3 regions of the Oerskovia sp. PE-21s genome follow, and region 2 is predicted to be linked to each of the others. Evidence: riboswitches for the same ligand, from Rfam matches in the RefSeq annotation. Region 2 holds a riboswitch; each other region holds the start of a gene.
The links. A riboswitch is a leader RNA that binds a small molecule or an ion and turns the genes downstream of it on or off. The one in region 2 is predicted to bind S-adenosylmethionine.

Region 1 (3,265 bases), on a different contig from region 2:
GAGTACACCGAGCGCATGGACGCCAAGGCCGAGGCCCGCGCCGAGCTCTGGACCGAGCGCGAGTCCGGCCACTGGACGGACCCCGACCAGGACTGACCTCCCGCGCGGGTCGACGAGCGTCGTCGACCGTGCACGTCCGCCCGCAGGGCGGGTACGGCCCCTCGGGTCGTGCCCGCCCTGCGGCGTCCCCGGGGGTGTCGACCCCGCGCCCGGGCGGCACGGGCGCCCAGGGGGAGCGTCGTCGTCGGGCCGGGGCCGGCGGCATGCCGCCCACGCCGTCCCACCGTGAGGTGTCACACGGTGAAACGGCGCCCCGTCCGAGCGCCCGGCGCGGGATGATGAGCCCGTGAATGCGCTCTCCGCACGCTCCCAGGTCGCCACGGCCCACCGGGTCGTCGTCAAGATCGGCTCCTCGTCCCTCACCGGACCGGACGGGCACCTCAGCGTCCCGGCCCTGCACGCGCTCGTCGACGTGATCGCGGCCCGCCACGCGGCGGGCGGGCAGGTCGTGCTGGTGACGTCGGGGGCGATCGCCGCGGGGATCGGTCCGCTGGGCCTGAGCGCGCGACCGCGCGACCTCGCGACGGCCCAGGCCGCGGCCTCGGTGGGGCAGGGGCTCCTGGTCGCCCGCTACGCCCAGGCGTTCGCCGAGTACGGCATCCGCGTGGGCCAGGTGCTCCTCACGGCCGAGGACACCATCCGCCGCGGGCACTACCGCAACGCGCAGCGCTCGCTCGAGCGGCTCCTGGACCTGGGCATCGTGCCGGTCGTCAACGAGAACGACGCGGTCGCGACCGACGAGATCCGCTTCGGGGACAACGACCGTCTCGCGGCCCTGGTCTCGCACCTGGTGCGCGCCGACGCGATGGTCCTGCTGACCGACGTCGACGGCCTGTACGACGGGCCGCCCTCGCGCCCGGGCACGCAGCGCATCCGCGAGGTCCGGTCCGCCCTCGACCTCGAAGGCATCGAGGTCACGGGCCGGGGCAGCTCGATCGGGACCGGCGGCATGCTCACCAAGCTCGAGTCGGTGCGCATCGCGACGGGCTCGGGCATCCCGGTCGTCCTGACCAAGGCCGCGCACGCCGAGGGCGCGCTCGCGGGGCACGAGGTGGGGACCTGGTTCGCCGTGACGGGCAAGCGCACCACGCGCCGGCGCCTGTGGCTCGCGCACGCGGCCCGCACGCGCGGACGACTCGAGCTCGACGAGGGGGCGGTCGCCGCGGTGCTGGGCGGACGCGCGTCGCTGCTGCCCGCGGGCGTGGTCGGCGTCACGGGAGACTTCGACGCGGGCGACCCCGTCGAGCTCGTCGCCCCCGACGGGCGCGTGATCGCGCGCGGCCTCGTCGCGTTCGACTCGAGCGACATCCCGGACCTGCTCGGCCGTTCGACGCACGAGCTACGCGACAAGCTCGGCGAGGGGTACGACCGCGAGATCGTGCACCGCGACGACCTCGTGCTCGTGGGGCGCAAGCGCAAGGCGTCCTGAGTCGTCTCACGGGGTGGGACGGTCTGCTCACCCCTTGACTCGGTGGCCTCGGGCGGCTTTCCTGTGCGGCAGGTGAAGAGCGCCAGCGCCAAGACCCGGCTCGCTGGCCAGCAACCCTTCGACGTGACGGGGTGCTCCGGGTGGTACCTGACCGCGACCCGTCGGGCGCGGTAAGCACACGGAGGAACGGGCGATGCGCGCACTCGGAACGCAACAGGGGCTCGACGGCAGGGGTGTCCGCTGCCTCGACGCGGGGACCCTCGTGCTCTGTTGTCGCTGACACGCGGCTGACCCCTCGCCGCTCCTGACGTGCTGCCGACATCCCGTCCCACCCTCGCCGTCCCCTGACGGCCCCCACCGCCGCTCACCGTGAGCCCGGCGTCGATCCGACGCACCCACGGTCCGTCGGCGACCCCTCAGCGCCCCGGCCGTGCCGGACCGACGGCGCGCACGACCGAAGGAGCACTGCTCGCATGTCCCTCTCGACCTGGCCCTCGGGCCCCGGCGGCCGCACGGCCCCGTCCCGCCGCGCGCTCGTCGCGGCCTCGCTCGCCGCGACGGCGCTCCTGCTCGGGGCGTGCGGCTCCGGTGGCGGCAGCACCGCGGACGGCACGTCCCCCGGCCCGACGGCGGAGCCCGTCCCGGGCGGCAACCTCACCTTCGCGGTCACGGTCGACTCGCACTGCATCGACCCCCAGCAGGTCGGGAACAACGACGCGATCGCCTCGGCCCGCCAGACCGTGGCCTCGCTCACCGCGCAGGACCCGGACACGGGCGAGATCCTGCCGTGGCTCGCGGAGAGCTGGGAGGTCGACGCGGACGCCACGAGCTTCACGTTCACGCTCCGGGAGGGGCCGACGTTCGCCGACGGCACGCCGATCGACGCGGCCGCGGTCAAGACGAACTTCGACAAGATCGTCGAGCTCGGCGCGGCGGCCTCGCTCGGCTCTGGCTACCTCGTCGGGTACGAGGGAACCACGGTCGTGGACCCCCGCACCGTGCGGGTCGACTTCTCGGCACCCAGCGCGCAGTTCCTCCAGGCGTCCTCGACGTTCTCGCTCGGACTGCTCTCGCCCGCTTCCGCCGCGCTCAGCGTCGAGGACCGGTGCGCCGGGAAGTTCGTGGGCTCCGGGCCGTTCGCGGTGAGGTCCTACACGTTCGACCAGGAGGTCGTGCTCGAGAAGGTCGCCGGCTACGACTGGGCCTCCGGGGCCGACGACCACACCGGGGAGGCGTACCTCGACACCGTGACCGTGAAGTTCGTGCCCGAGGCCAGCGTGCGTACCGGCAGCCTGCTCTCGGGCCAGATCGACGCGACCGCGGCCATCAGCACGGTCGACCTGCCGCAGTTCGACGGCAACGGCTTCTGGCTCGCGTACCGGGCGAACCCGGGCGTCGTCTTCAACCTCTTCCCCAACGAGTCGCGACCGCTCGCCGCCGACCCGGCGGTGCGGCAGGCGATCAGCAAGGGCATCGACCGCGAGGAGATCGCCGCGACCCTGCTGACCCCGCAGGACGAGCCTGCTACGAGCGTGCTGTCGCACTCGACCCCGCTGTGGGCCGACGTCTCGGACGACCTCGCGTACGACCCGGACGGTGCGGAGGCGCTCCTCGACGACGCCGGCTGGGTCGAGGGCGCCGACGGTGTGCGGGTCAAGGACGGTCAGCGGCTGTCCACCACGGTCACGTTCTGGCAGGTGGCCGAGCCGCTCGAGCTCGTCCAGCAGCAGCTCGCGAAGATCGGCGTGGACCTCCAGCTCAAGCAGGTCACGGTCG
Region 2 (3,265 bases):
CGGTTCGCGGAGGAGGTCGTGCCGCTGGTCAGGGCCGAGGTCAAGACCGACCTCTGGGGGCCCGCCGACGCCCGCCGGGCCAAGGGGTTCACGGCACGGTAGGCCTGCTGGGGAGCGGGCGAGGGACGCCCGGCAGAGGCCGACCGCGGGCCGGCCGGGCACGACCGGCACCCTGGCGGAGCGTTCCCGCTCGGCCTAGGCTGGAAGTGTCCGGCGGGCCCTCGCGTGCGCCGGGCACGGGCACGGAAGAAGGCTCCGACGATGTGGCTCCTCGTGGTCTCCGGAGCGGTGTGCGCGGCCCTGGTCGCCGCCATCGCCTGGTGCACGATGCGCGTCGGCCGGTCTTCCACCGATGCCCTCCCGCCACCCGGACCGCATCGGACCACCCTGCGCGAGCGGCGCCGTCGGGCTCCCGATCCTCTCGTCGCGCTCGCGCTCCAGATCCGCCTCGGGCGGCTCGCCGACGAGCTGCGCGCGGTCGAGGCCGACCCGGACGTCTACGCCCGCGCCCACCACTACCTCGCCGCGCAGGGCGCGTACGACGCGCTGCTGCGCGAGGCGTGCCGGCTCAGCGGCCTCGACGTCGTGGCCGACCCGCTGCGCGCGGGGCTGCGCAGCGACGAGGACGAGCGGCTGCGCGAGGAGCTCGAGCTCAGCGCGCGCGGGTGGACCTGGTAGCCAGGCGGCACGGGTGAGGGGCCCGACGGCGGCGCGCTCCGCCGTCGGGCCCCTCACCCAGATCGTGGGCCTCAGAGGGCCGAGTGGTCCCCGATCCGGTGGTAGGACCGGTCGTGGTAGACGAGCGGCGTGGCGTCCGCCCGGGTCCCCGACGCGAGCGCGCGCAGCGAGACCAGGTAGCTGTCGCCCACGGGCGTGCGCTGGATGATGCGGCCGCGCACCCAGGACAGCGCGCCGTCGATCACGGGCTCCCCGGACGCGAGAGGAGCCCACCCGCCGGCTGCGAAGCGGTCGATCCCGCTCGTCGCGAACCGCGCGGATACGTCGTCCTGGTCGGCGCTGAGGAAGTTGACCGTGACCGTGCGGGCCGCGGAGATCGCGGGCCACGACGACGACGTCGACGCGAGCGAGAACGCGAGCAGCGGCGGCGCGGCCGAGACCGAGATGACCGACGTCGCCGTGAAGCCCACGGGCCGGCCCTCGTGCTCGAGCGCGATCACCGCGACGCCCGCGGGGTGCTGCCGGAACACCGCCTTGTAGGCGTCGGCGCTGAGCTGCGGCTCGTCCTGCTCGTGGAGCAGGGCCTCGAGCCCGGCGAGGCGCGCGACGTCGGAGCGGGTCGTGGGTTCGGCGGTCATCGGGTCACCTCGGCGAGCTCGGGGGCGGTCCGGTGGGTGGTCTCCTGCCCGACGGCGTCGCCCGCCGCCCGCAGCAGGGGACCTCCTGCGTGGTCGAGCCAGGCGTCGACGGCGCTCGTGAGGTCGGCCTCGCCCAGCCGGGAGTCCAGGAGGGTCAGCGTGCGTGCGGGGACCGTCGCGCCGAGCTCGACGAGGAGCGGGCGCAGGTGCACCTCGCCCGCGAGAGCGTGCGCGGGGTTGCCCGACACCACGACCGGGACGGCCACGACGCCGGCCAGCCCGTCCGGGCCGTAGAGGTCGAGGAACGCCTTGAGGAGGCCGGTGTACGAGCCCTTGTAGACGGGCGTCGCGACGACCAGGACCGCGGCGCCCGCGGCGGTCTCCCGCGCGGCGTCGGCGCGCGGGTGCTCGGGGGCGAGGATCTCGGTCGCGATCTCGGCGAGGTCGATCGTGGCATGGTCGGGCCCGTTCACGTCAGGCCCGTTCACGTCGGCCGCGGCCAGGCCCAGGTGGTCGGCGACCCGGGCCGCGACCGTCCGGGCGGCGGCCAGGGTCCGCGACCCGGGACGGGGGTTGCCGACCAGGGTGACCAGGGCCGGTCGCGGGTGGTCGGTCTGCGTGGGGCGGGGGGCTGCAGGGTGCTGGGTCATCGCTTCCTCACTGTCGTCGTGCTGCACGCTTGCCGCGTCGTGCCGGCGCGGCCGGGTCATCTCCCGGAGCACCCCGTCGTGAAGGGGTTGCTGACCAGCGAGCCGGGGCTTCGCGCTGGTGCTCGTGACCTCTGGACAGGGGTATAGACCTGTGGGGGGCTTTCTGCACCGATCCGGTCGAGAATTCTCACGGGGTGGACGGAGGTTTCGTGCTGCGTGCTCTGGCACGTCGCACGGTGTCGACCGACGCAGGGAGACCGGACTGTTGCCCCGGGCATGAGCAACGTCCCAGGTCGTGAGCCCGGCGTCTCCCAGAGTGGGACGGGAGTACGGCGCTGTTTACGAGTACGTAACCTGGTGCGGTTCAAAGCCCGCCCTGCCGAGGAGCACTCCATGGATAGTCGTCTGCAGTCCGTCTTCGACGAGGTCCTCGCCCGCAACCCTGGTGAGGTCGAGTTCCACCAGGCAGTTCGCGAGGTCTTCGACTCGCTCGGGCCGGTGCTCCAGAAGAACCCCCAGTACGTCGACGCGGCCGTGCTCGAGCGCATCTGCGAGCCCGAGCGCCAGATCATCTTCCGCGTGCCGTGGGTCGACGACCAGAACCACGTCCAGATCAACCGCGGTTTCCGCGTCGAGTTCAACTCGGCCCTCGGCCCGTTCAAGGGCGGTCTGCGCTTCCACCCGTCGGTGTACCTGGGAATCGTCAAGTTCCTCGGGTTCGAGCAGATCTTCAAGAACTCCCTCACGGGCATGCCCATCGGCGGCGGCAAGGGCGGTTCGGACTTCGACCCGCGCGGCAAGTCCGACGGCGAGGTCATGCGCTTCTGCCAGTCCTTCATGACCGAGCTCTACCGCCACATCGGCGAGTACACCGACGTCCCTGCGGGGGACATCGGCGTGGGAGGCCGCGAGATCGGCTACCTGTTCGGCCAGTACAAGCGCATCACGAACCGCTACGAGTCCGGCGTCCTCACGGGCAAGGGCATCAGCTGGGGCGGGTCGCTCGTGCGGACCGAGGCCACGGGCTACGGCACGGTGTTCTTCGCGGACCACATGCTGCGTACCAAGGGCCAGAGCTTCGACGGCCAGCGCGTCGTCGTCTCCGGATCGGGGAACGTCGCGACCTACGCGATCCAGAAGGCCCAGCAGCTCGGTGCGAACGTCGTGTCCTTCTCCGACTCCTCGGGCTACGTGGTGGACGAGGCAGGCGTGGACGTCGACCTGCTCCGCCAGATCAAGGAGGTCGAGCGCGGGCGCGTGGCCGACTACGTCGAGCGCCGCCCCGGCGCGCGCCTCGTG
Region 3 (3,265 bases), 380 kb from region 2:
CCGCGTCGAGCGGCACCCCGTTCATGGGGATCACGCCGCCGCCCGTCGAACCCCCCGTGACGACCCCGCCCGTGCCGCCCGCGTCCCCGGGAGCCCCGGACTGCTCGGTGCTCAGGTGCGTGGCCCTGACGTTCGACGACGGACCCGGCAAGCACACGTCGCGCCTGCTCGACACCCTCGCCGAGAAGCAGGCCAAGGCGACGTTCTTCCTCGTCGGCCGGTCCGTCACGTCGCACCCCGACCTGGTCCGCCGCGAGGTCGCCGAAGGGCACGCCATCGGTAACCACACCTGGTCCCACCCGGACTTGTCCAAGCTCGGCTCGGACCAGATCACGGACGAGCTGACGTCGACGGCGGACGCGGTCGAGGCCGCGTCAGGCGTCCGACCGACCCTCGTACGCCCTCCGTACGGCGCGAGGAGCGACACTGTGACGAGCGTCCTCTCCGAGCGGAACGAGCCGGCGATCCTGTGGGACGTCGACACCGAGGACTGGAAGAACAAGGACACGGCCATGACGACCGAGCGGGCGCTCGCAGGCGTCCGACCTGGGGCGATCCTCCTGATGCACGACATCCACGCCTCGACCGTCGACGCCGTCCCGGGCATCGTGGACGGTCTGCGGGCTGCCGGCTACACGCTCGTGACGGTGCCCGATTTGCTCGGCCCTGACCTGGTTGGCGGGCAGGCGTACTTCAATCGTTAGCATCAGGGCTAGCACAGTCGGAGTAACCCCTGTACCGTAGCCGGTGAGATTGCAGTGCCTCGCTTGTCCTTGCGCAACGGCCCCATGCCACCGCGAACCTTGTTACCCAAGAGTTGACGACGAACACCGTGATGTTCGGCTCCAGATCATGGAGCTGTTTGAAACTCTAGAAGGAGATCCCCATGGCATTGGGAACCGTGAAGTGGTTCAACGGCGAAAAGGGCTACGGCTTCATCGCACCTGAGGACGGCAGCGCCGACGTGTTCGCGCACTACTCCGCCATCCAGACGCAGGGCTTCCGCTCGCTCGAGGAGAACCAGCGCGTCGAGTTCGACGTGACGCAGGGCCCCAAGGGCCCGCAGGCGGAGAACATCCGCCCGCTCTGATCTCACTCGCCTCCGGGCGTAGCTGATCATTGAACGAGTGCCCCCGACCGTCTCGGTCGGGGGCACTCGTGCGTCCAGGACCAGGTGCTCCCTGTGCTCGGTCGGTGACGCCGTGGTAGAACTGAGAACGGTCCAGAGGACCAGCGAACCGCCCTCCGGCGTGCTGGTCCGGCAACCGCGCGACGCGCACGGTGCTCCCGGAGGAAGACCCGCCCCCACGACCGTGGGGGAAGAGCGAGGCCCGACGTCGTAGGGCGCCTCCTCGTGCCCCTCATCCGGGGAGCCTCCCGGGTGGGCGTGCGCACGCGGGTGAGCCCCGTCGTCGGGCACGGAGAGAAGGAGCACCATGGCCGAGCGCGTCATGGAACGCCGGGCGACGGTCGTCGCCTGTCCCCCGCCCACCGTGTGCGACCGGTTCGACGCCGGGCACCTGCTGCACCCCGTCCACGAGCGCATGCTCCGCAACCGGCCCTGGGGATGGCGCGAGGGCGTCGTGCTCGCGGTGCGCACGACCAGCGGCGGCACCGAGGTCGTCGTCGAGTACGCGACGGGCGAGGGAGCGTGCCGGGTGTGGCACCACACGAGCCTCGCCCTCGACCCCGGGGCGACCGTGCGGGTGCACGAGCAGTACCACGCGCTCGAGCTCGCGGGACGGGCGCTCAACGTGCGGCTGGTCGGCGGGGTGGGTCCGGCGCCGGAGCCGCCCCACGCTCGCCGCTAAGTGCGTGATCCGGCTGCGACTCGCCGGGCGTCTCACAGCCGGATCATGCACTCGGCGGAACGGGCGGGCCGGGCGCCGCGTTGAACCGGTGAGGGCACCCGCCCTCGACGGTTCGACCAGAAGGACACGCTCATGGGATTCCTCGACCGCCTCCTCGGCCGCGCCCCGCAGGACGACGGGCCCCACGGCTCGGCAGACCGTCCCGGTGCGCCCGCCTACGGCACGCCACCCCCTGCCCGGACCGGCCCCGCGCGCAGCGAGGACGACGTCGCGATCGACCGCTACCGCTACCTGCTGCGCACGGCTCCCCCGGAGGCCGTCGAGCAGGCGCACGCCGAGGCGTTCGAGCGGCTGACGCCCGAGCAGCGTCGACGCGTGCTGACCGAGCTGGGTGAGAACGTGCCGCCCGCCGAGCGCGCTACCTCCGACGACCCGCAGTCGCTCGCCCGCATGGCGACCCGCGCCGAGATGCGCAACCCCGGCACGCTCGAACGGTCGTTCGGCGGCAGGCAGGGCGGGCCGGGCGGGCCGGGCATGGGCTCGATGATCGGCTCGAGCATGCTCGGCACCATCGCGGGCGTCGTGATCGGCTCCGCGGTCGCCAACATGATGTTCGGCCCGATGTTCGGCGACCCCACGGCCGACTTCGCGGGCGACGGCGGCACCTCGGGCGCAGGCGACCCGGGCGCGACCGAGGGCGACCCCGGAGCCGGCGACCCCGGAGCCGGCGACGCCGGCGGCGGCGACTTCACCGAGGCCGGAGGCGGGGGCGACCTAGGTGGGGGCTTCGGCGACTTCGGCGGTGGGGACTTCGGCGGTGGGGACTTCGGCGGGTTCGGAGACTTCTGAGGACCTCGTCCGCCCGGCCGTCGCTCGGCCGTCGCTCGGACGGAGCCGACGGGCCGCCGGGCCGAGGCATTGCCCTGTCGCGCGACGCGGTCGACACTGGTGCCCGGCATCACGCCGCTCGTGACCCGCGACCTCGGAGGATCCGATGAACGACCCGTCCAACCGCCTCGAGCAGGTCGGCGCGACCGCCGTCCATCCCGCGGTCGCCCGCTGGGTGGCCCACTCGCCGTACTCCTCGCCCGGGGAGCACGCCCACCTCCTGCGGGCAGCGCCCACCGCACCGGACGCCCTGGGGCAGGTCGCGCGCAACGTGATCGCGCACTATCGCGCCGAGGCTGCGGTCATGCCGGCCGAGCGTGCCACGGACGTCGACAGCCGGTGGCTCGCGACGATCCTCGACCTCGACCACTCCCGGCACGGGACCGCGCTCACCGAGCCCCGAGAGGTCTGCGACCGGGTGGGAGGCTGCTGCCGGGACCACGCCCTGCTGACGGTCGGAGTGCTGCGCGAGCACGGCATCCCCGCCAGGACCCGCGTGGGGTTCGTCTCGTACTTCACGCCCGGCTTCCACCACGATCACGTCGTCGTCGAGCACTGGGCGGACG

Region 1: linked by a shared signal. The riboswitch ahead of ACZDYF_RS12255 (ABC transporter substrate-binding protein) and the one ahead of ACZDYF_RS10925 (NADPH-dependent FMN reductase) in region 2 are both predicted to bind S-adenosylmethionine.
Region 3: linked by a shared signal. The riboswitch ahead of ACZDYF_RS09050 (hypothetical protein) and the one ahead of ACZDYF_RS10925 (NADPH-dependent FMN reductase) in region 2 are both predicted to bind S-adenosylmethionine.

What each region holds. Positions count from the first base shown of each region.
Region 1 covers NZ_JBUXJM010000005.1:247,234-250,498, forward strand. The annotation lists gene obgE (GTPase ObgE) at 1-96, shown strand, start outside; gene proB (glutamate 5-kinase) at 347-1,489, shown strand; SAM riboswitch class IV at 1,561-1,672, shown strand; gene ACZDYF_RS12255 (ABC transporter substrate-binding protein) at 1,963-3,265, shown strand, end outside.
Region 2 covers NZ_JBUXJM010000004.1:482,312-485,576, forward strand. The annotation lists gene ACZDYF_RS10910 (LLM class flavin-dependent oxidoreductase) at 1-102, shown strand, start outside; gene ACZDYF_RS10915 (hypothetical protein) at 262-678, shown strand; gene ACZDYF_RS10920 (flavin reductase family protein) at 750-1,316, opposite strand; gene ACZDYF_RS10925 (NADPH-dependent FMN reductase) at 1,313-1,966, opposite strand; SAM riboswitch class IV at 1,987-2,096, opposite strand; gene gdhA (NADP-specific glutamate dehydrogenase) at 2,360-3,265, shown strand, end outside.
Region 3 covers NZ_JBUXJM010000004.1:101,524-104,788, reverse strand. The annotation lists gene ACZDYF_RS09060 (polysaccharide deacetylase family protein) at 1-704, shown strand, start outside; gene ACZDYF_RS09055 (cold-shock protein) at 887-1,090, shown strand; SAM riboswitch class IV at 1,220-1,331, shown strand; gene ACZDYF_RS09050 (hypothetical protein) at 1,437-1,811, shown strand; gene ACZDYF_RS09045 (hypothetical protein) at 1,944-2,660, shown strand; gene ACZDYF_RS09040 (transglutaminase-like domain-containing protein) at 2,806-3,265, shown strand, end outside.